Regions from separate parts of the Dorea sp. 210702-DFI.3.17 genome, predicted to be linked through region 1. Evidence: riboswitches for the same ligand, from Rfam matches in the RefSeq annotation. Region 1 holds a riboswitch; the other holds the start of a gene.
The links. Region 1 has a riboswitch for cobalamin ahead of LI149_RS05165 (hypothetical protein). Riboswitches for the same ligand answer to the same signal wherever they lie in the genome.
Positions count from the first base shown of each region.

Region 2: it holds a riboswitch for cobalamin, as region 1 does, so the genes downstream of both, LI149_RS08940 (sirohydrochlorin cobaltochelatase) here and LI149_RS05165 (hypothetical protein) in region 1, are expected to answer to the same signal.

Region 1 is NZ_JAJCNB010000005.1:26,789-38,320, forward strand. Features, by position in the region: gene LI149_RS05140 (uroporphyrinogen decarboxylase family protein) at 90-1,112, shown strand; gene LI149_RS05145 (ASKHA domain-containing protein) at 1,105-2,910, shown strand; gene LI149_RS05150 (uroporphyrinogen decarboxylase family protein) at 2,997-3,866, shown strand; gene LI149_RS05155 (Rpn family recombination-promoting nuclease/putative transposase) at 4,233-4,532, shown strand; gene LI149_RS05160 (hypothetical protein) at 4,554-5,150, shown strand; cobalamin riboswitch at 5,282-5,492, shown strand; gene LI149_RS05165 (hypothetical protein) at 5,645-10,576, shown strand; gene LI149_RS05170 (ABC transporter substrate-binding protein) at 10,588-11,532, shown strand, end outside.
Region 2 is NZ_JAJCNB010000015.1:23,875-35,406, reverse strand. Features, by position in the region: gene LI149_RS08965 (hypothetical protein) at 1-1,408, opposite strand, end outside; partial or broken gene LI149_RS08960 (DUF3641 domain-containing protein) at 1,634-2,314, opposite strand; gene LI149_RS15715 (hypothetical protein) at 2,265-2,450, opposite strand; gene LI149_RS08950 (heterodisulfide reductase-related iron-sulfur binding cluster) at 2,374-2,961, opposite strand; gene LI149_RS08945 (hypothetical protein) at 3,073-3,618, opposite strand; gene LI149_RS08940 (sirohydrochlorin cobaltochelatase) at 3,682-4,887, opposite strand; cobalamin riboswitch at 5,094-5,307, opposite strand; gene LI149_RS08935 (PolC-type DNA polymerase III) at 5,409-6,107, opposite strand; gene LI149_RS08930 (hypothetical protein) at 6,109-6,276, opposite strand; gene LI149_RS08925 (nitroreductase) at 6,549-7,067, shown strand; gene LI149_RS08920 (dicarboxylate/amino acid:cation symporter) at 7,183-8,373, opposite strand; tRNA gene LI149_RS08915 (tRNA-Arg) at 8,581-8,654, opposite strand; gene LI149_RS08910 (hypothetical protein) at 8,745-9,551, opposite strand; gene tet(40) (tetracycline efflux MFS transporter Tet(40)) at 9,703-10,923, opposite strand; gene mobC (plasmid mobilization relaxosome protein MobC) at 11,233-11,532, shown strand, end outside.

The DNA.
Region 1 (11,532 bases):
AAGCTGTACTGGAAACGGTCTGAAAAGGTATAGGCCAGGCTAAATATAAAAGAATCTGAATAAGAATTCGAAAAAGGAGCTGGGGATTTATGGATGCAAAAGAACGAATTATGAAAGCTATGCATCAGGAGCCGACGGACAGACCGCCATGTATCTGTCCCGGTGGAATGATGAATATGATAACGACAGATCTGATGGATGAGACAAATGTAAGTTGGCCGGAGGCACATCTGAATGCCAGAATGATGGCAGATTTGGCAGAAGCTAATTATGAAAAAGGCTGCTTTGAAAATGTAGGTGTTCCATTCTGCATGACGATTGAGGCAGAAGCTATGGGGGCTCAGGTGACTATGGGCAGCAAAATTTATGAGCCGCATGTAACGGGATATGCGATCAATTCGGTCACAGAGTGGGAGACCATTACACCGATGAGTATGGAGGAAGGAAGAGCAAAGGTTGTACTGGATGCAATCCGTATTCTAAAATCCAGAAACTTAGATGTGCCGATTATCGGAAATATTACGGGACCGGTCAGCACAGCAAGTTCCGTTATGGAGCCGGTTATTTTTTATAAAGAGCTTCGCAAGAAAAAAGAAGAAGCACACCGTTACATGCAGTTTGTGACTGATGAGATTATAAAGTTTGCAAGAGCACAGATTGATGCCGGTGCAGATATCATTGCCATTTCCGATCCAAGTGGAACGGGAGAGATTTTGGGACCGAAGCTTTTTGAGGAGTATACAGTCAAATATAATAATATGATCTGGGATGCTCTTCAGAAAGAAACCATGGGAAAAATCATGCATATTTGCGGACAGATGAAAAATGTATATCCGCAGGCAGAGCTGATACATTCTGACGTACTTAGTTTCGATTCTTGTGTATCTATGCGTGAGGCACGCGAACATTTAAAAAAGCACGCCCTGATGGGAAATGTCAGTACGTGGACGCTGGAGTTTGGACAGCCTGAGAAGGTAGAGCAGCTTGCAGTAAAATGTTGGAAAGACGGTTCCAATATCATTTCTCCGGCATGCGGACTTGGAACGAAGTCACCACTGACCAATATCCAGGCAATCCGTCATGGAATTATGGAGGAAGCAGCTAATGTATAAATTACGTATCGTTCAGTCTGGCAAGGAATACGATTATGAACCGGGAGCAAGCCTTCTAGAAATCTTGCTGGCGCAGAACATATTTATTGATAATCCGTGTAATGGAAAAGGAGTATGCGGAAAGTGTAAAGTACGCATTGTATCAGGAGAAGTAGGGGAAGTATCTTCTACAGAATTACGTTTCTTAAAACCAGAAGAAGTAAAAAGTGGTGTGCGTCTTTCCTGTATGGTTCATCCACAGTGTGATCTGGAAGTAGAGCTGATGCAGAAAGAGCGCAAGCATGAAGTTCTATCAAAAGGATATGTGCCAAAATTCGAAAAAGACCTGGATATTGTCAAACAGGTCGTGAATATACATAAGCCGCTTTTGACAGACCAGACACCATTTGAAGATCAGATCAAAGAACAGCTTTCGGATGTGGAATTTCCATTTTCTGTATTGCGTGGATTCTGTTTCAAAGAAGGAAGTTACACGGCAGTTATCCACTGTGAAAAAGATGGCAAAAAAGTGCTGATGGATTTGGAAGAGGGAGATACTACAGATTCTATGTATGGAATCGCAATAGATATCGGAACAACAACCGTTGTTACAGCACTGATTGATATGCTGACCGGAAAAGAACTGGCAGATTCCTCTATGATCAATGCACAGAAGCATTTTGGACTGGATGTCCTGACTCGCATTACTTATGAGATGGAGCATCCCAAGGAGGGGGTACAGGCACTTAAGGAAGCAATCGTTGCTTCTATCAATGAGATGATTGCGGATGTCTGTGGCCAGACCGGAGTGAAGAAAGAACAGATTTACGAGGTCTCTGTAGGAGCGAACTGCACGATGATGCATATGCTTCTTGGTGTAGATGCACTGTCCATTGGAAAATCACCGTATGCACCAATGTTTGTAAAGGCAAAGGATATTGAAGCAGAGGAGATTGGTATTCATGCATCCAGGGGGGCAAGACTTTATTGTCTGCCATCAGTATCATCTTATATCGGAGCAGATATTGTGGCAGGAGCTTATGTCTGTGAGCTTCATAAGGCAGATGAAAATGTCTTGTTTATTGATATTGGAACGAATGGAGAGATTGTATTTTCAGATCATGGAAGACTGCTCTCCTGTTCCTGTGCCGCAGGTCCGGCACTGGAAGGTATGAACATCAGCTCAGGTATGCGTGCGGCAGAAGGAGCTATTGAAGATGTTGAAATTAAGGAAGATGGCGTGAAGCTGAAAATTATCGGCAATGCTGATCCAATCGGTGTCTGTGGAAGTGGTATCCTGGCAGTGGTAAAAGAACTGGTAAGAACCGGACTGGTAAGAAAAGACGGCGCATTTATCAAGTTGAAGAATCTGGAAGAGACAGATTATCGTTACCCAATGATTGAGATGGATGGTATCAAACGTCAGTTCAAGATGACGGAAGACCTTAAGATCACTCAGGGAGATGTCCGACAGGTACAGCTTGCAAAAGGAGCTATTCTGTCTGGCTTCTATGCACTTCTTAAGAAGGCAGGAAAAGAGATGAGTGAGCTTGACAAGGTTATGATTGCAGGACAATTTGGAGCACATCTTCCGGCAGACAGCCTTATTGGAACAGGAATTCTTCCGGCAGAAGTGAAAGATAAACTTGTCTATGTCGGTAACTCTTCCAAGACCGGAGCTTATATGGCGCTCTTATCCGGTCAGGTGAAGCGAGAGATGGAAGAACTGGCTCATCATATGGATTATATGGAACTTGGTGCAACAGAAGGCTATGAGAGATTATTTGCCGATTGCCTTATGTTTCCGGAAGTCCACTAAAAATTGAAGAAATGAATGAGATAGGAAGTACCCGGATAAAGCGAGGGAATCCAATCTTGGTTATGCGAAGAGGTAATGTTAAAAATATGGGAGATATAAAAGATTTTAATTGTACATATGATAATTCAGCAGGAATTCGTTCAGAAGTGACAGAAGGACTGGGACTAACATTTCCAGATGCATATACACATTGTGATACAATGGTGACTCTTTCAAAAATGTTGAAAGAGAAAGATAAAGCAGTTATATGTGAACTCCCATTTTGCCATACATTAGAGGCAGAGGCTATGGGAGGAATTATAAATCTTGGAAATGAGATTGCAGGTCCGAGAGCTGGAGGATATGTCTGTACAGATGTAGAAGAAATATTAAATCTGCCGGACATGGATTTCACGAAAGGACGAATTCAAGAGACTCTTCTTGCATGTAAAAAACTTCGTGAAGAAGGAGAACATGTTGTATTCGAAGTGGCAGGACCATTTACAATTCTCAATGTGCTGATCGATGCAAGATATGTGTTCAAGGGAATGCGAAAAAAACCGGAAGTGATGGAAAAGGTCTTCTGGAAACTGGGAGATCAGATTTTGAAATATATGGAACTGGTGAAAGAGTACGGGGGAGATTTGATCAGCTATGCAGATTCTTCTGGCGGAGTGAATATTCTGGGACCGAAGATGATGGAAGCTGTTACGGTGAATTTTACGTACCCATTCTTGAAGAAAGTAGAGCAGCTTGCCGATGATAAGACTATGATTCTGCTCTGCCCGAAAACGACACTCGCTCTTATTGGAACAGGAAAAGCGAAGTTTGTGGATCATCAGTTAGAAGAGCCAATCGGATATGCACAGGCCTGCATTCATATGATTGGAAAAGCACATTTTGCCGGACAGATGTGTATTAAGAATGTTGGCTATCAGCTGAATCATGGGATTTTTAAAGAAGTAAAGCTATTGTAGTCAGTGGCTTTTGTTTAACAGCATATTTATGAAATGTCAAAAGGACAGCCGATGTGAAAAAACACATGGCTGTCCTTTCTTGATAAATCGGACGAATTTATAAATCTATTTACATCTGTATATCTAATGAAACAAAACGGCATGTAAAAATTACATTTATAAAAAGTTCTACAGATTTAAGAAAAGTTTAAGTAATAATTGATTGTATAGAAGATGTTGAATATGTTATGATATACCCACTTCAAACATTCGAAAAAGATCAAGTTAATTTAAGAGCAGTTCTGCTCTGATCATACGGACAGATTCGTCCGATATTCCATGTTTGAAAAAATAACTATAAATGGTATAATACAAGGAGAAAAGTGTATGGAGAGAACCGAAAACTTAATCATGCAGGAAGACAGATGGAAGCCATTAAAGGAGATGAATCTCACGGACGATTTTCTATTTGATGTGGCAACCGCGGAACTGGAAAATTGCAAGACAATTATCGAATTATCTACTGGTTTGCGATTAAAAAGCCTCAAGTGGAAAGAAGGTCAGAAGGTTATTCACAATATTCCGGGAAAACGTGGAATCCGAATGGATTTTGTCGCAGAATCTGAAGATGGTCGCGTTTTTGATGTAGAGATGCAGAATCGGAAGGAAGGAAATATTCCAAAATGAACCAGATTCTATCAGGCATTGATGGACGCACCAATGTTGAAAAGCGGTGAAAAAGGTTTTGATAAGCTAAAACCGCTGTTTATTATTGTAATTTGTGACTATGATCCATATGGAATGAAGAAGTATTGCTATACGTTTGAGAGTCGCTGCAAGGAACAGCCAGATTTATTACTTGGAGATGAGGTTACAAAATTATTTCTCAGTACAAAAGGGGAAAATGAAGATGAAGTATCGAAAGAATTAGTGGATTTTCTTCATTATATTACTGAGAGTAATGAACATGGACTTCCAGAGGAATGTGATGAAAGACTTCGCCGTCTGCATGAGAGTATACAGGAGATAAAAACAAGTACAAGTGTGGAGGTCGAGTATATGAAGATGGAAGAAAGAGAAAGACTGGTAAGAGAAGAGGCAACAGAGCGAGGCTTAAGAGAAGGGAGAATACGAGGAAGAGAGGAAGGAAGAAAAGAAGGAAGAAAAGAAGGAGAACGTATAGGGGAAGAACGGCTTGCCAATTTATTAATGAAGCTTTCAAAGCAGAATCGTCAGGAAGATAGTATTAAGGCGTTGGAGGATTTGGAATATCGTAAGAAATTGTATGAGGAATTTGGCGTATAAATTGAAAAAAGAAGCTTCTATGGGAGAAATCCTGTGGAAGCTTTTTAAGTATGCCACTGAAGTATAATGAATTGTAATAAAACCCCGGTTTCATTGACTTTCTCAAGTCTAAATGTTATATTTGTTATGGAAAATTATGAAGAACGTTCGGTGCTGTTTTTAGAAGACAGGTAAAAGGGAAACAGGTGCGAGACCTGTACGAACTCGTCACTGTGAGTGAATACATAGATCATGTGTTAGCACAGAATCTGAGGTTGTGTTAGACATCCACTGGGAGACTGGGAAGGAGATTCTATGTAAGATTTACAAGTCAGGAAACCTGCCGACCGTTGGTACGGGAAATAGAAATTCCAGATCACGAGTAATTGATTGTGCCGAAATATATAAGGAACAGGAAATCTTTTACTTTTAAAAGTAGAGGATTTTTATTTTCGTGTAAATAATTCTTAATAATTCCCAAATTACAAAGAAAAACGGAATAAGGAGAGGAAAAGATGAAGAGAAAAAGTGCAGGCTTTTTAGCCGGAGTGCTGGTTGCGTCTATGGTGGCAACACCTTTGTCTTATGCGAACGTATATGCAGAAGATCAGGATGCGAAGGGTATTGTGCAACAGGAAACAGAAGAAGTATCAAGCGATACTGGTCATGCACAGGAAGAAAGTACAGCTGTTAAAGAGGAGAGTAAAGAAGAATTAAAAACAGAAGAGGATATAACATCTGAACAGCCGGAAGATAATGCCGGTGTGCTGGAAACTGAGGCAGGTAATCCGGAAACGGAGATATCTCAGGGCTCACAGATGACAGAGGCGGAAACGAAGGTGACAGAGACACCGGTTCAGCCGACAGTAGATATTGACGACGTAAAGGTATTGAAAAATGATGGGAGCGAGTATGGAATGTTCCCGGTTGTTGTTGACAAAATGGAAGTGAAAGATGATCAGGTTAAGGTTTCATTTCACACAGGAACTAAAAAAGTTTTTGACTGGTTGTATTTAGGATCGGTAACTGATACAGAAAAAAATAATTATATAGTAGGAAATAACACAGGAAGTACTTGTGAATTTTCTATAAGTGTACCATTATCAAAAGCGAACAGTTGGATTCCGATAGCTGTTGGACGTTCTGATAACGGTACCTGGAGTGATAATTATCTCTGGATGAGTATTCCAAATCCTAAAGAACCTGTGATTAATTCTCAGCCACCGTCTCCAGAACAAAAAACAGATGAAGAGGGAAATGGTGATGGTGAAAATTCCGGCAACAATAGTACAGAAGACAATGCATATATAACTAAAAACGATATTCAGGCTATTTATGCCAGTGATGATATTGAAAAGCCTGGACAGACATATTCGATGATTAAGATTGCCGAGTCAGAAGCAAAGATTATAGGAGATAAGATTCAAGTATCTATCTGGGTGAAACCAGCAAGCAGTGGAAACTTTACATATGACGCAATTTATATCGGGCGAAAAGATGATGCAGAAAAAACTCCATTGGTTATGGGAGAAGTAGATAGTGTAAAAAATCTGGAAAAATTTACATTTGAAGTTCCGAACTCCATGGCGGGAGGAGAAGTGCATTTTGTTCCGAGAAAGAAAAAAGATGGAACATTTAGCACAAATAATTCCCTTGCATTAAAAATACCTGCTTTAGATGTATTTAAAAAGCAGACAGAGGTTGTAATTCAATCACAGCCAAAAGATGTAATTGCGAAGAATAATACACAAGTATCCCTTAATGTTGTGGTGAATGGTGATGAGAGTGTTAAATTAAATTATCAGTGGCAATATAGTGCAGATGGGACAAGCTGGACAGACTGTGATGGAATCAGCGCAAAGACAAATATATACACATTTCAGATGGCAATAGATAAAATCGGACAATATCGTTGTATCATATCTGATTCTAATGGAACAACTGTAACTTCTGATGTTGCAAAAGTGGAAAATCCATCTGCGCCGACTGTAACGGGCAGCAAGGTTCAGGTTGTCAAGGCTGATGGCAGTGCATTTAAGATGTTTGTGGTGAATAAGTCAAAAGTTCAGGAAGATGGAGATAATTTAGAGATTACAATTTCGACCAAGAATGTATCTTTTGATAAATTATATCTGGGAGAAAAAGAAGATATAATCAAAAATTCAGTTGTAAAAGGAACTGAGTTGGCAGATGGAGGATATACATTCACATTTCAGGTGCCGGTATCATACAGCGGAAAGGTTCTCCCGGTTACATTAGGAAAAGTGGATGGAACTTGGTATAGTAAACAGGATCTTTGGATTTATATTCCATATGAGGGAATTGAAAGTTTTCCAACTGCTACTGATGAAGTGAAGGTGATTGCCGGAGGTACAGGAAGTACATTTAATGATTTTGTAATTGTTTCTTCGAAAGCAGTATTGCGCGGAGAGAATATTCGTATGACGTTAGATGTGAAAGGAAACAAGTGGACAAAAATTTATCTTGGAGTACAGGCAGATACGGATAAGACACCGGTTTATAAAGGAACTTATGATTTAGAAAAAAATGTAACAACCTTCACATTTGATATACAGGCTGAAAAACAGGGAATGAACATTGCAATTACACCTGGAAATGAAAAGTGGTTTACCTGGGCAAGAGATTTGTTCATAAACATTCCGAATCTGGAGAACAGAGTTAATACAACTGCAGAAGGTGTATACAATTTATATGGTTCGGCTTATCCGACTACAAATTCATATAGTTTGAATTTTGAGAGAGAAAGTAGTGTTTCTATAAGTGGAGATCAGGCTACTGTTACTTGGGTGACACAGGCTGGTCTATATGACAGATTATATATCGGTAATACGGTGGATTCTGACGAAGTAAAGGAAGCAAACGCGATTGTTCCACAAGACCGCTCGGACATTGCAAGTGGATATAAGAGTTTTACATTTACAATGCCTGTATCAGAACTTGGAAAAGAATTTAGTTATTCCGTACGTTCAGCAAAGACAGGTCAGTGGTCAACAAAAGATTCAAGAGCATTTATTAATGGAATTCTTGAGAAGACAGGAGAACTTCCGACACCAGATCCAGACCCGACACCAGATCCGGATCCAGACCCGGGAATAGTAGTTCCTGCAGACGGAATTTATAAAGTGAATAATGTAACTTCCAGTTCATCCATGTTCAATGTAATAGATTGTAAACTGACCGTCAAGAACGGAAAGATGAGTGCAGTGCTGACACTGAGCGGAACCGGATATGATTATCTGTATATGGGAACCGGAGCAAAAGCCGCAGAGACGGACAAGTCTGCCTGGATTCCATATGTAGTAGACAAAGAGGGAAAATATACTTATACAGTGCCGATAGAGACGTTGGACAAAAAAATCGCAGTAGCAGCATTTTCACATAATAGACAGCAATGGTATGACAGAATGCTTACATTTGATTCCAACAGCCTGGAAAAGATTGGCGATGTCCCTGTTCTGGAAAATGGTATTTACAGTATTGACGTAGAATCCAGTGCATCTATGTTCCGTGTGGTAGACTGCAAATTAACATCAAAAGATGGAAAGATGAGCGCAGTGCTGACACTGAGTGGAACAGGATATGGATATCTGTATATGGGAACCAAGGAAGAAGCGGCAGCGGCAGACCAGTCTAGCTGGATTCCATTTGTAGCAGACAGTAATGGAAAATATACTTATACCATTCCAGTGGAAGCTTTGGATAAAGGAATAGATGTAGCGGCATATTCTATAAAAAATGCAATCTGGTATGACAGAATCCTTACATTCAAGTCAGAGACAGTGAAGAAAATCGGTGATATCAGCGATGACAACAATGGAAATAACAACAATAATGGCAACAACGGTGGCAATAACGGAAACAATGGTAATAACAATAGTGGCAATAACGGATCTGTCTTGAAGCCGAATGATGGAAAAGCAGAGAATGAATCTAAGTATGAAGCCGATACGAGCGGTGCAACGAGTCAGGTAAACAGCTCTACAACACTGGCAGATGGTGTGTATACACCGGATCGTTTTACATGGTCAGGTGGTACAGGAAAGGTTAAGATTTATTGTAATAAGATTACCATTAAGAATGGTCAGGCATATGCAACACTGGTATTTGACAGTGATCATTATCAATATGTAAAAGCAAATGGAAATACATATTATACAACAAAAGGCGGCGGAACTGCTACAGTAACGATTCCAGTTGCCTTAAATCAGAATAATAAGATTCTGGGTATGACAGATAAAATGTCAGTCGCACATGAGATTGAGTATACGATCTTTGTTTATCTGGCAGCAGCTGGAAATGGAACAACCTTAGGAGGAGCATCGGCTAATAAACAGTTAGATGAAAAGGCTCCTGATATCATGGGATTATCGTATCAGTCAGAGACAAAGCTTGATTATGCTGAATATTTCAAGATTTATCACTATGATCAGGGGATTACGCTCCTTGAGATTGATATGACAAAAGGAACTGCAAATGATCCGGAGAAGCTTGCAGCAGAAGCTATCAATGCAGAAAATGAGACTGGTGAAAGTGAAGATGTAGCAAAAGATACAGATGCAGATCAGAGTACAGATTCCAAGGATGTAAAATCCGAGAATGTAGCAGAAGAAGATACAGCTGCTGTAGGAATTTCGGAGGATGGCGAAGAAAATCTGAATGGTATAAGTGAAGAGGAACTGGCAGCAGAGCTTTATAAAGGAAATGTTGTAAAATATCTTCTTGTTCCAGAAGGAGTTGAAGTCCCAGTCGGTCTTGACCAGGATATGATCGTAGTGCAGATGCCGACAGATAAGACTTATACATCAACAGAAGCACTTCTTGAGAAGATGGATGAACTTGGACTTACAGACAATGTTGCAGCGATTGGGGATAAGAAAAAAGACTGTAAAGTTGATTCTGTTGCAGAAAAGATGGAGAAGAAAGATGGAGAAGACAAGGCACAGGTTGTTTATGGTGGAAAAGAAGAGAAGCCAGATTTCAAGACACTGGTAAAACAGGAAACAAATCTTGCACTACTTACATCTGATATTCTTCCAAGAGAGACGGATATCACAGACCTTGAAGAAAATAAAGACAATACGGACTTTAAGGATAAAGATAAAAAATCTGATGAGAAAAAGAATGATAAATCAGATAAAAAATCAAAGAAGAAATCTGAAGACCAATCTGAAAAACAGAAAGAATTGACTGTAGAAGAGCAGATAGAGCGCTTCCAGCAGATGACTGAGAAATTTGCATTACTTGGAATTCCGGTTATCGTAGACCGTTCTGAGGATGAGCAGACAGATTTGGCTAAATATGAGTGGATCAAAGTTTACGGTGTACTTTTTGGATGTGAGGATCAGATGAATACATTATTTGATCAGGCAGTCAAGGACGCCGGTGATGATGCAATTGCCCAGGCAAGAGTTCAGACAGAAGAATAAAGGAAAAGAACATGAAGAAAAAAATATATAAAATAACAGCGCTTTTGCTTGCTACAGCCCTTATGGTTATGGGCTGTGGCTCTGCGAAAAGCGGTAAAGAAAGCAGTGACAGTACGAATTCATCGGCTCAGACATCCTCAGATAATAGCGATTCAAAAAAAGCAGAAGCCCCTCAAATTGACGGGCTGACGTATGAGTCTGCGATGGATCTGACGTATGCGCAGGAATTCGATGTATTTTATTACAAAGATGGATATAAGCTGATTGATGTTCATGAGGGACGGCAGTATCTGATCGTTCCGGAAGGCAAAGAGGCTCCGAAGGGACTGGACAGTGATATTGTTGTCATCAATCAGCCGGTTCAGAATATTTATATGGCTGCTACAGCAATCATGTCATTATTTGATGCATTAGATGCAATTGATACTGTGAAATTTTCTGGTTTAGAGGCTTCCGGCTGGTATATAGAAAGTGCGAAGAAAGCAATGGAATCCGGAGCCATGACATTTGCAGGAAAATACAGTGAACCGGATTATGAGAAGATTGTAGATGGAGATTGCAAACTGGCAGTAGAATCTACGATGATTCTTCACTCACCGAAGGTGCAGGAGATGATTGAAGACCTTGATATTCCAGTATTTGTAGATTATTCCAGTTATGAGTCTCATCCACTTGGAAGAACAGAGTGGATCAAAGTCTATGGAGCAATGTTGAATAAAGAAAAAGAGGCAGAAACATTTTTTGATGACCAGGCAAAGGTAATCGAAGATCTGAAGGATTTTAAGAATACAGAGAAGACAGTGGCATATTTTTACATCAATACAGACGGTTCTGTGGTTGTCCGCAAATCCGATGACTACATTCCGACTATGATTGAGATTGCCGGTGGAAGATATGTGTTCAAGGATCTGAAGAATTCTGAGGGGAATGCGCCATCTGTAAAACTGACGATGGAA
Region 2 (11,532 bases), on a different contig from region 1:
ACTCTTTTACTGTCTGTGCACAAATTTCTCTGGAAATATCTGAATCTGAACACTGCATACGCATATAAAGAATTCTAAGCTGCTTTGAATCTTTTAATTCTTCCGCTCCTTTCCTGCATATTTCAAGTGCCTGATCTTTTAAGCCTTTTTCTCCCTGTATTTTCACAAGCTTCTGATAAATATCTTCTTTCTTCGACTCCTCTTCCCACTCAAGCATATCTGTATACATTTCCAAAGCCATATCCCAGTCTCTTGCCGTTTCAGCCGCAGAAGCCATATAAGAAGTACATTCTTTTACCAGTCTCTCCTCTGGCTTCTCATCCAGAATTTTCTTACCAATTCTTAAGATTGCTTTTGCATGTTCTTCCGATTCCTCCACTGCATAGCCCCGAATCAGACAGCGCTCATAATCCAGCCTTGAATCGTCCGGCATCCACTCCTCGATTTTCCTGAATATGTTCTCTATTTTCTTTTCATTTGCATATTCCTTTTTCTCATTGCTGCTCTCTTTATCTTCTATCCCAGCCACATACCGCACTAATACAGCCAGATTTTCCGACATCTGATCTTCCCTGGCATCTTCAAACGCCTGAATACTTTTTTCGTAATCTTCCAGCTCCAGAAAATACAACAATCCCATGGATCTCTGCGCTTCTACGAATGCTTCGCGCTCTGAAACTTCTGACATATTTAAACCGTCTGAACTTTCCATCTTAAGTTCTGTGTTCTTCTCATCTCCTTTTTTCTGAATGACCCGGACACTTACTGCGGCTACGAATACACAAATACTTATCATTGCCATAACCGTTCTTTTTTTCGTCCATATTCGTCTATCTTTACTTTTCTTCTCTGTTACATTTGGAATTTCTTTTTGAATTTCGGACATCTGCTTAAATGCCCGTTTTGAATGCCCATCCAGGCATCTGGATATTATTTTTTGAAACTTTACCGTCTCCCGTCTGGTTAATTCCGGGATCGGGTCTGTTACTGACAACAGGTACTGAATTGTCCTGCCTAGTCCGTATATATCTAATTCAATGCTAGCAGCCTGATAATAATTGACTTCAGGTGGAAGAAAGTTCTCCCTCACACTTCTTCGATTCATCTGAACCAGCATTTTTTCATTGGATTCCACACTCATATCAAGAAAATGTAGTGTCATATCCTCCGTGACGATCACGCTGTACGGATTCACATACTGGTAACAAGGGTTTCCCCGGCACTTATGTATGCACTCCAGTTGATCTGCAAGATCACGGATCCATAAAAATAATTGTTTTTTTGTAAGGTTCGGGTGATATTTCAACCACTGAATAAGTGACTTTCCTTCTACATAATCAGAGCTGATATAACATTTTTGATTATGTTCGATCAGGCGAAGCACCTCGTAAGCTTCCCTTTCGCCCATCCGCATTCCTCCCATCTGTATTACTTTTTTGAAATTATCGGTGTGATTTCAAATTGTGACAAATTCTGATTCTCTTCGACCTGGCAGAAGTTTTCTCAGATAAATTAGAGTGATTATTATCATACGCGAAAAAAGAGAAAAATGCAAGAAACATTTTGTTGCATTTTCCTCTTTTTATTCATAATTTTTCTTTTTTAAGCAGCCTGCTTAGTCTGTTGCGCCGCCTCAGCTTGAACCGGCTCCTGCTGTACAGGCATAACAGTGTTTATCCATCCGGATTTTCCGGGCTGTGTAAGGTTTTCCTATCCAATCAGCTATGGTCTCCTTCGAAAAGATCGGAAGCCCTGCTGCCAGGTTAAAATCACAGTCATACAGCTTTCCATCATAATCTACCGAAATCTGAAAACGACACATCAAAGCTTCCACCGTTGCCGGGTTGAAAGCATCATACAACTTCTTCATATACCCTGAAAGATTCCCGGATCTTCGGAGAAATGCTCCAAATCGTCCCATTGGATTGTTGTAAAGTGTATACAGGGCATTGAACACAATTCCAAAATCTGCTTCCAAATGCTCTTTATACTCTAGTTCCATAGCGGTCTGATCCGGTGGGAAAAAGGCTCCCGCCGGATTGTACACCATGTTCAACACCAACTCAGGATTCTTTCCATAGCCAAGTGTATTTAATTTCTGTAATACTTGTATTGCCCCGTCAAATGTACCGGTTCCCCGTACTCGATCCATCTGATCTGCCCTATAATAAGGCAGGGAACATACAATTTCTACTTTCTGTCTGGCATAAAATTCAATCAAATGTTCATATTCCGGATTCATCTCTGGCACTCCCCCTGTAATATCAATGGTCTGCACTTGTTGTTCTCTTGCAAATTGAATACAATCCTTCATCCAGAATCTTCTGCATCTCTTCCGGCTTGGAAATATCATGCTTTAACAGCCCTTTACAATTACAGACAGCATATTTTTCCTGGAATTTCTGTAAAAATTCTGCACGTTTTGCATTCATAATATCCTTCTGCCCCATATGCTTCACTTCGCAGTGTCCATATTTTAATCCAAGAACGATCATTGCTCCGACAACAGCACTGTACTCCTTTTACCGATTCCAGATTTCCCTTCACGAATCGCTCTGCTGATGCAAGAATCTCTCTTTTCTCACGATCCAGACAAGGCAAAAATACTTTGCCGGACTCCAGATTCTTCTCACCGATTCCTAGTTCTTCAAGTTTTGCATAAATGTCTGTCACTTTAACCTTCAAATAGGGTTTCAAAAATGTATAACAGTTCGGGCAAAGCATGATAACCTCTTCCACGCCTCTTTTTTCAAACTCATCATTAATACGCTGTATAATTCTCTTTTCATCAGCTTCCAGTCCAAGCTCCGCAATCGGCTTTCCACAACAGTCATAGGCAACTCCGATTCCGTGTTCTTTCAGAAGTTTCACAAGCTTCTTCATTGTCTTTGGATAAAAAGAAGGAAAATTACACCCTGGGAAAAGGATGCATTTTCCAGTTGCATTACGATAATTTTTCATATAAAGTTCTGATAAAATACAGAAACCTCTATCACGCTTTCTTTTTATTGCATGATAGAGGTTTCCAATTACATACTATTCATTTCACATTTTGTTACAAAATAAAGATTATTACTGTACCAATTCCGGATTGGACACACTGACTTTATGGTCATACCATTTACCCTTTGTTCCAATCAATGCCAGATCAAATTCATCGTCCAGTGTCGGTACCGGTACGTCAAAGGAATATACTTCCTTTGGCGCGGAACCATCAGAATAAGTAATCTCTGTTGTCTCTGACGGATCAATCAGATCTGCCCCGTCTTTCTGTGCATCTTCTGCTGAGCCTAAGAATAACTGTACGATATTTTTAGAATTCAATGTAATATGTACTGTCATCTTACCATCTTTAACAGTCAGCGTTGCTTTTCCGTCATTATAGTCCGGATTCTCGTGGAACATACCGCTGTCTGTATTAAAATCTACCTTATAAGTTCCATCTTCCAGCTCAGGCTCCTTCGCATCTTTGCTGTCAGTCTTTGCTTCTGACGCATCATCTTTGGAAGCTTCTGTTTTTGTGTCATCTTTCTTATCCGTATTACTTCCGCATCCGGCAAGCATTGTCATTGCCATACTGGCGGAAAGTAATAAAACTAATAATTTCTTTTTTAACATGTCCATTCTCTCTTTTCTAATTATTTTTCTTTATAATTGTACTCTGAAAATCTGACCTGTCAACTATTTAGCTTCAATTGCAGCTTTTGTATGTGCTACATAAATCTGCTGAATTGCATCAATCTCTCCAAGACCTGCAATCTGTGATTCTACACTGTCAAATGCTTTTGACGCTTCAAACTGGCTCTTCCATGAATCATCATCGTCTCCTGCCATATCATTGTTCGCATGATCTCCTGCAACAACCATCAGTGGACGAAGGATTACTTTCTTATATCCGGCCTCTTTGATTTTCTCAATGACTGCCTGACACTCTGTATCTTCCGGCTCACCTTCTACAGTTCCGATAAATACATTCTTATATCCAAGCTGCTCAATCTGTGTCTGCATCTGATCATAACTTACATTTGCAACGTGTGAAGTTCCATGTCCCATGAATACAAATGCGGTTCCATCTTCGGCTGCTGCATCAATGCTGTCATAGTTTGCTGTCTTAACTGCTTCGTCTGTGATTGCTTTTGCAACTGCTTCTTTGTCTGCATTGATAACTGTTGCATCTGCTCCAACTTCGCCGAGAAGAGGCTCAGCAATCTTTACAGATTCAAATTTATCTTTATATTTTTCCACTGTCTCTGATAACTCATCATACTCTGCGCCATGCATCAGATGTGTCGGCTGAACAACAAGGTTTTTAACTCCATTGTCTACTGCACGCTCCAGCGCCTGCTCCATGTTGTCGATCTTCTCATCATCACGGGCCTGTACGTGATTGATGATGATCTGAGCTGTAAATGCTCTTCTTACTGACCAGTCTGGATTAGCAGCCTGAAGTGCTTTCTCAATTCCACCGATATCTTTTGTACGGCTGTCATTGAATGATGTACCAAAACTTACAACAAGAAGTTCATTCTCACCAATCTCGTCCTGATTTAACGGATCATCTTTCGAAGCGTCACCTGTATCTCTTCCGAAGTAATCAGGATCTGCGTTTTCACCTTCTACTAATTCTTTTTGGGCATCTGTTAATGCGTCCCAGGCTTCCTTAGCTTCTTTGCACTGTTCATCTGTCTTGTCAGTTCTCTCCTGAACATAGATATCATCAATCAGTTTTGCCACCTTGTCTGCTGCCACCTGATCGCTGTCCTCCTTCGTATCCTCTGTCTTTGCATCACTCTTTGCGTCAGAACTTCCTGAATTTCCTCCACATCCTGCAAGCAGAGACATACTCATAGCTGCAGTAAGTAATACGACTACCAATTTTTTCTTCATCTTTCCATCCTCCATTTTTTTCTAAGATACAAAATAATTTTTCCGGAGGTTTCTTATTACATAGAAATTCATATAATAAAAAATCCCTGCCATTAAAAAATGAACAGAGAGTACGCAAAACAAACTATTGACGAAATTATCTTCCTTCCGTCAAATAGCCTTTCTATGTATTTCGTACTGCCAGTTCCTCGTGGCCTGAACAAATATGTTCCTGTACTGTGAAAGGCAGGTATCCCGGCTTATTGCTCAGGCGCTCTAAAATCAGCCTTCCCGGTCTCCCAGTGGCATGTAGGATTCAAAGCTCGCAAAATACGGTGACGAGTTCGTACAGGATTCACACCTGTTTCCCTTTTCATCAGCCAGATAAATAACTTTTTATAATATCTTTCTCTGACTGACACCTCACACATTTTTTATTCTTTTGTATCTTTAACTATTACTTTTACAATCTAACACATCTGATAATTACTGTCAATACATCAGCCTGTCAGACTGTATTCCATATTGGTTTCTCACTTCCATTACGGCCGGGATAAAATCCGGTCGATTTCTCTGGAAGCCTCACTCTTTGTCAGTGTATGTATGTCCATTTCTATAGAAATATTCTTCTGTTGCATAAGCCTTGTGAGAAATGCGATCTGTTTTGCGGTTATCGGTTCTTTTTTCTTCACCTTATATGCCAAGGGCTGTGGTTTAAAAACCTTCGGTTCCTTTTCCTCATAAAAATGCGCCATAGACTGATACAGTTTTGCGGTTGCCAGAGCATCATGATATGCCCGGTGCGCCGCCACATTTTCGATATGATAGTATTCGCAGAGTGCGCCAAGCTTTCTGGATGGAAGGTCTGCGTGAACAACTTTGGCAATCTTAAGTGTATCAATTCCCATATGATCATAAGTGTAACCAAGTTCTTTTGCTTTTGTCTTCACAAAGCTGAAGTCGAACTGCACATTATGTCCGATCAGCGTATCCTGTTCGCAGAATTCAAGGAACTCCGGCAATACTTCGCCGCAGTTCCCTGCTCCTTCTACCATATCATTTGTAATTCCGGTCAGTTGCGTAATCATCGGAGGTATCCCGGCCTCCGGTTCAATAAAACGAATAAAACGGTCAACAACTTTTCCTTCCCGTACTTTCAATGCACCAATCTCAATAATCTCATTGTGCTCCGGGCTAAGTCCAGTCGTCTCTATGTCAAATGCAACATATGATTTTAACATCTTACTTGTCCGTCTCTTTCTCATCCATTGCTCTTACTTTGTCATTTGCATACAATACGCCGCGCATACAGCCATTGCCTTTCACATCTGGATAACCTTCCTCATTATAACAGACTGTAATCACACAGCCATTGCGACAACCAGTACAAGTAAATTTCAAATCTGACATTTTCTCTTCCTCCCCCGCGCCTTTGCGGACTGATGCATGATTCATTTTTTCGCTACCCACGGATTTTTTTGTGCTATGCACTTCTTCAATCCTTAATATTACTAGTATAACATTTTGTTCATTTCTTAACAATGTACATATCTACCCATTTTGTCTATATTTACAAATTATTTTTCGTATTTTTATCTAAAATAGACAATGATTTTTCTTGTTTTTAATATTATACTGTACTTTAGATAAAAAGGTTAATTATTTTAAAAGGAGAGGTAATCATGAACGAAGTATTGAATAACATTTATACTCGAAGATCTATTCGTAAATTCAAAGAGCAGGACGTTCCAAAGGATCTCGTAGATGAGATTGTCAAAGCAGGAACTTACGCTCCAAGCGGCAAGAACTTACAGACATACCGATTCTATGTAATGCAGAATGCAGATTCTATCAAGAGTCTTCAGGATGTTGTAGCAAAGGGAATGGAGAACCCTGCTTACACATTGTACGGAGCAAAGACAATTGTACTTGTTGCATGTGAGAAAGAAGCTGTCAACGGAGTCAGCGACTGCTCATGCGCGATTGAAAATATGCTTCTTGCAGCACACTCACTTGGACTTGGTGCATGCTGGATCAACCAGTTAAAATACTGTGGAGACAAAGCAGAAGTTGCTGATTACCTGGAAGGTCTTGGAATTGACAAAGACATGCAGGTTGTCGGAATGGTAGGAATGGGATATCCTGATGAAGAGCGCGAGGCTGCTAAGAGACAGGATGATCTTGTTACATATTTAAATTAGTTTTTAGTTTCTTTGCATATAGAAATGGAGAGTGGTTTTGTTCCACTCTCCATTTTCTTATTCTCATACCATTGATATGTTTTCATTTTCTAAAATTCAAGAATGCCTCAACAATCTATAATTCCACAGATATGTTCTGCTTTTCTATTCCATGTTTTTCGGCATAACCGGTCAGGAATAATGTCAACGCTCCGTCTCCTGTTACATTGCAGGCTGTTCCGAAGCTATCCTGAAGTGCGAAGATTGCAAGCATCAATGCTGTACCGTCATCGCCAAATCCAAGAACGCCTGTAATGAGTCCCAATGATGCCATTACCGTTCCTCCTGGAACTCCAGGGGCTCCAATGGCGAAAATCGCAAGCAGGACGCAGAACAGTACCAATGTCTGAATATCTGGTAATGTACCATATAATACCTTGGACACGATCATACAGAAAAACACTTCCGTCAATACGGATCCGCACAGATGGATATTTGCAAACAACGGTACACCAAAATCCACCATATCTTCTCTTAAAACTTTAGATTTTCTCGCACACCGAAGCGCAACTGCAAGTGTTGCGGCAGAAGACATCGTTCCAACTGCTGTAATATAAGCCGGTCCATAATGCTTTACGACTTCAATTGGATTCTTTCCAGAATAGACTCCTGCTACAACATACAGCACTGTCAGCCAGATATAATGTCCGATCATAACGATTACGACCGCACTGACAAATACCGGAAGCTGCTTTGTAATAGTTCCATCATATGATAAACAAGTGAATGTAAATGCAATAAACACTGGAAGAATTGGAATAATAATCTTTGACACAATTGCAAGTACAATATTTTGGAACTCATCTAAAATAGTAATGATCGTCTTTGCTTTTGTCCAGATTGCCGCAAGTCCGATTAAAATGGAAAATGCAAGAGCACTCATGACATTCATAATCTGCGGAATAGTCAGACCAAAAACATCTTCCGGCAATTCTTTTAAGCCTTCAATCTCTGACACAACCGGAAGATTCGGAATAATTGCATATCCAGCTCCCATAGAAAGAAGTGCTGCCAGTACGGACGACGTATATGCAACCATAAGTGCAACTCCAAGCATACGTGACGCATTATTTCCAAGCTTTGTAATAGACGGTGCAATAAATCCGATGACAATTAACGGTACTACAAAGTTAATGACCTGTCCCAGAATATTCTTTAATGGGACAACAACGCTCATTACATTTTCCGGGAAAATCTGTCCAAAGATAATTCCAATAACAATACCAATCAATAATTTCACTGGAAGACTGCTAAATATTTTTTTCATACCCTACCTCACTCATTCTTCATGCTTAATAAATTTCTTCTATGTATAAATCATTCTCCTTTTTATCCCGATAAAGAAATTTATTAGTTGAAAATATTATGTTTATTATACAGTTATCAAATATGTTTTGTCTACTTTTATCTTAGAAAAAGGCAATTTCTTATCATAGAAAAAAAGCACATCCTTTCGGATATGCCTTAAATTCAACGTGCGCGAGAAGATTCGAACTCCCGACCTTCTGGTCCGTAGCCAGACGCTCTATCCAGCTGAGCTACGCGCACATTACTGTGTTCCGTTTCTCTTGTGTCCCTCACAGCAAAATCTATTATAGCGTAGATCCCCCGGGTTGTCAACAAGTTTTTTCAATTTTTTCAAACTTTTTTCACTGGAATTTTTTCACTCTTTTTTCTCTCCAGCACATTTGCCACCATCGTGATTGCAAATGCACATCCCATTGCAGCAATCATAGCCACTGCAAATGCCGGGCCTTTTCCTTCATTTGCCATAAACGGAGCAAGCACTGCCGGCACATAAGCGGTTCCTTTTACATTGAACAGTCCTACGATTGCTCCACCTACAGTTGCACTTGCCAGCGCTCCGGCAAAGACAATCTTGTTTGAGAACATGAATGGATAAGACGCCTCCACAAATGTTCCAAAACAGATATTGATAATGCAGCCTGGAAGTGCTACAGCCGCCTCACCTTTCTGCTTCGGCAGAATAATATTGGCAAGTGTGATTCCTGCTGATACCATGACAAGTCCTGTCATATCAATAGCTCCAAGGAAACTAAATCCCATTTCTTCCATTTCCAATAGTACAATCGGAAGAATTGCCGCATGGTAAACACCTCCAATAATTGCCGGCCAGATCAGAAGTCCTGCTACCGCCCCTGCAAGGAGGGCATTGTAATCAATACACATGTTGATCAGAGAACAGATACCATTTCCAATCCATAATGCTACAGGTGCAATAAGGAATTTTCCCACCAATCCAGCTGCCAGTCCACCAAGACCTCCCGAAGCAATATTAACTGTCGTACCCGGCACATTGTGACGGAAACAGAACACACTGATATAGTAAGCAAGTACACCTGCCAGGATTCCGATGATCAGTCCTCCCAGTATTCCTCCATCCACTGCCAGAATGCCGGCTACAATACCTGCAACAATGCTCATGTACGGTAAAGTATCACAAGAAAATTATGTCGAATTGACAGCCGCCTCCGCTATACCGAATAAGGAAATAAAGAGTCCTCAAATTTTGCGCTACTAAATGAAGACGAGCGGAAGTAATCTCCCGCTCGTCAGTAAACTTAACTATGCCATATCAATCCCGCTTCTTTCCCGCCACCGGCACTAAGAACAGCGCGGGCAACAGCAGGAAAGCGGTACAGACCAGCCCCCAGGGTATGGACACCTGCTGGGCTACCAGCCCCACAATAGGCCCGCCGATGATCTGCCCGAAAGAGTCCAGCTGTCCGCTGGTGGAAAAGACTGTGGCGCGCATTTTCTCATCCACATGGTCGTTCATCCAGGCGGCCAGCACAGGCTCCTTGATGGTGCGCATAAGCCCCGCCAGCAGGAACACCAACAACATGAACCAAAAGCTCCGCCCCACCGCGAAGAGAACCAGGCACAGGATATACCCGGCGCTGGTGGACATGACCACACTGGTTCGGCTGACAGTCCCTTTTTTCTCCATGCGGGCGATGAGCAACTGAGAAGCCAGAATACCTAAGCCGCTGCCGATAAGACTGATAACACCGAACCAAGTGACGCTGTTCAGCGGCCCGATAACGGGTATTACCGTGTCATCCAGAAAATGAGCGGTGGAGAGCCGGTCAAAGCCTTCACTGGCAAGTCCCCCGCATAGTGTGATTGCTAAGAGCGCCAGCAACACAGGTGCGCCTTTCACAAAGCCCAGGTTGAGCTTGAACAGGCAGACAAAGTCTTTAAGCAAGCCCTGCCGTTCCTCAATAGCAGGGGAGAAGTTGGTTTCTGGCATGATGCGAACCAACACCAGCCCCAACAACAAGCACAAACTGCCCCCCAAGATGACAGGCATTTGCAGGTTTATGTTTCCCAGCAGTGTGCCCAGCACCACGCCCAGAACGCCGCCGATTTGCCCCATTTGACTGCCCCGCAGGAACACCTTGTCTATGGGTTTGTCCTCTTCCTCCGAGGCAATCCACGCCTCCAGAGCGCCGGTGATGAAGGTATCACCGCAACCCCAGACAACCTGGGCCAGCAGAACCGGCGCGAACCACGGTAGCGCACCCTCCATCAGAAAGCCCAGGCCGTAGAGGAACATTCCAATCAGCACCGAGCGCCGACGGCTATACAAATCCGCCACCACACCGGTGGGTATCTCGAACAGAAAGCAGGAGGTCTCCAGAACCGTCCCTACCAGGACAAGCTGGAAAGCATCCAGCTGCACCACCTCCAGGTGGTACACGATGGAAAGCACTGTGGACATAGAAACCGCCAGGGAAAAGACAAATCGGAACAGCAGGTAGACAGAATATGCCTTTGAATTTTTAGCAAACATGAAGTTACATTCTCCTTTATTTTTGCAGTTTGCCATATGAATACCTCCGATACTGAAATTAGAACAACATGGCTGTTCTTCTTCGCGATATTATAGCAAATGGGCTTTGTGTTGTCAATGTAAAGAGAAGCGAGAGCGAGAGCGAGAGCGAGAGCGAGAGCAAGTTTCTACCACGGTGCCAAAATCCGCAATTCTGCGGTTTTGCCCCTCGCGGGAAACTTGTTGGGGAGTGCCTTCCCCAAACCCTGCTATGCGGCTTGCGCCGCTTATCCCCGCCGCGCTCATGCGGCAAGAAAGGAGGTCACGACCATGCGAAAAAAATACAACACACCCCACCGCAGCCGCGTTGTGAAAACCCGGCTGACCGAAGATGAATACGCCGACTTCACAGCGCGGCTTGCGCCCTATGGTATCAGCCAGTCGGAATTTCTCCGGCAGGCGATCCGGCGTACCACCATACGCCCCGTACTCCATGTGTCGTCGGTCAATGACGAACTGCTCTCCGCTGTCGGGAAGCTCGCAGCCGAGTACGGCAGGATCGGCGGCAACCTCAACCAGATTGCCCGGTATCTGAACGAGTACGGCGCGCCCTATCATGCGTTGTCCGGC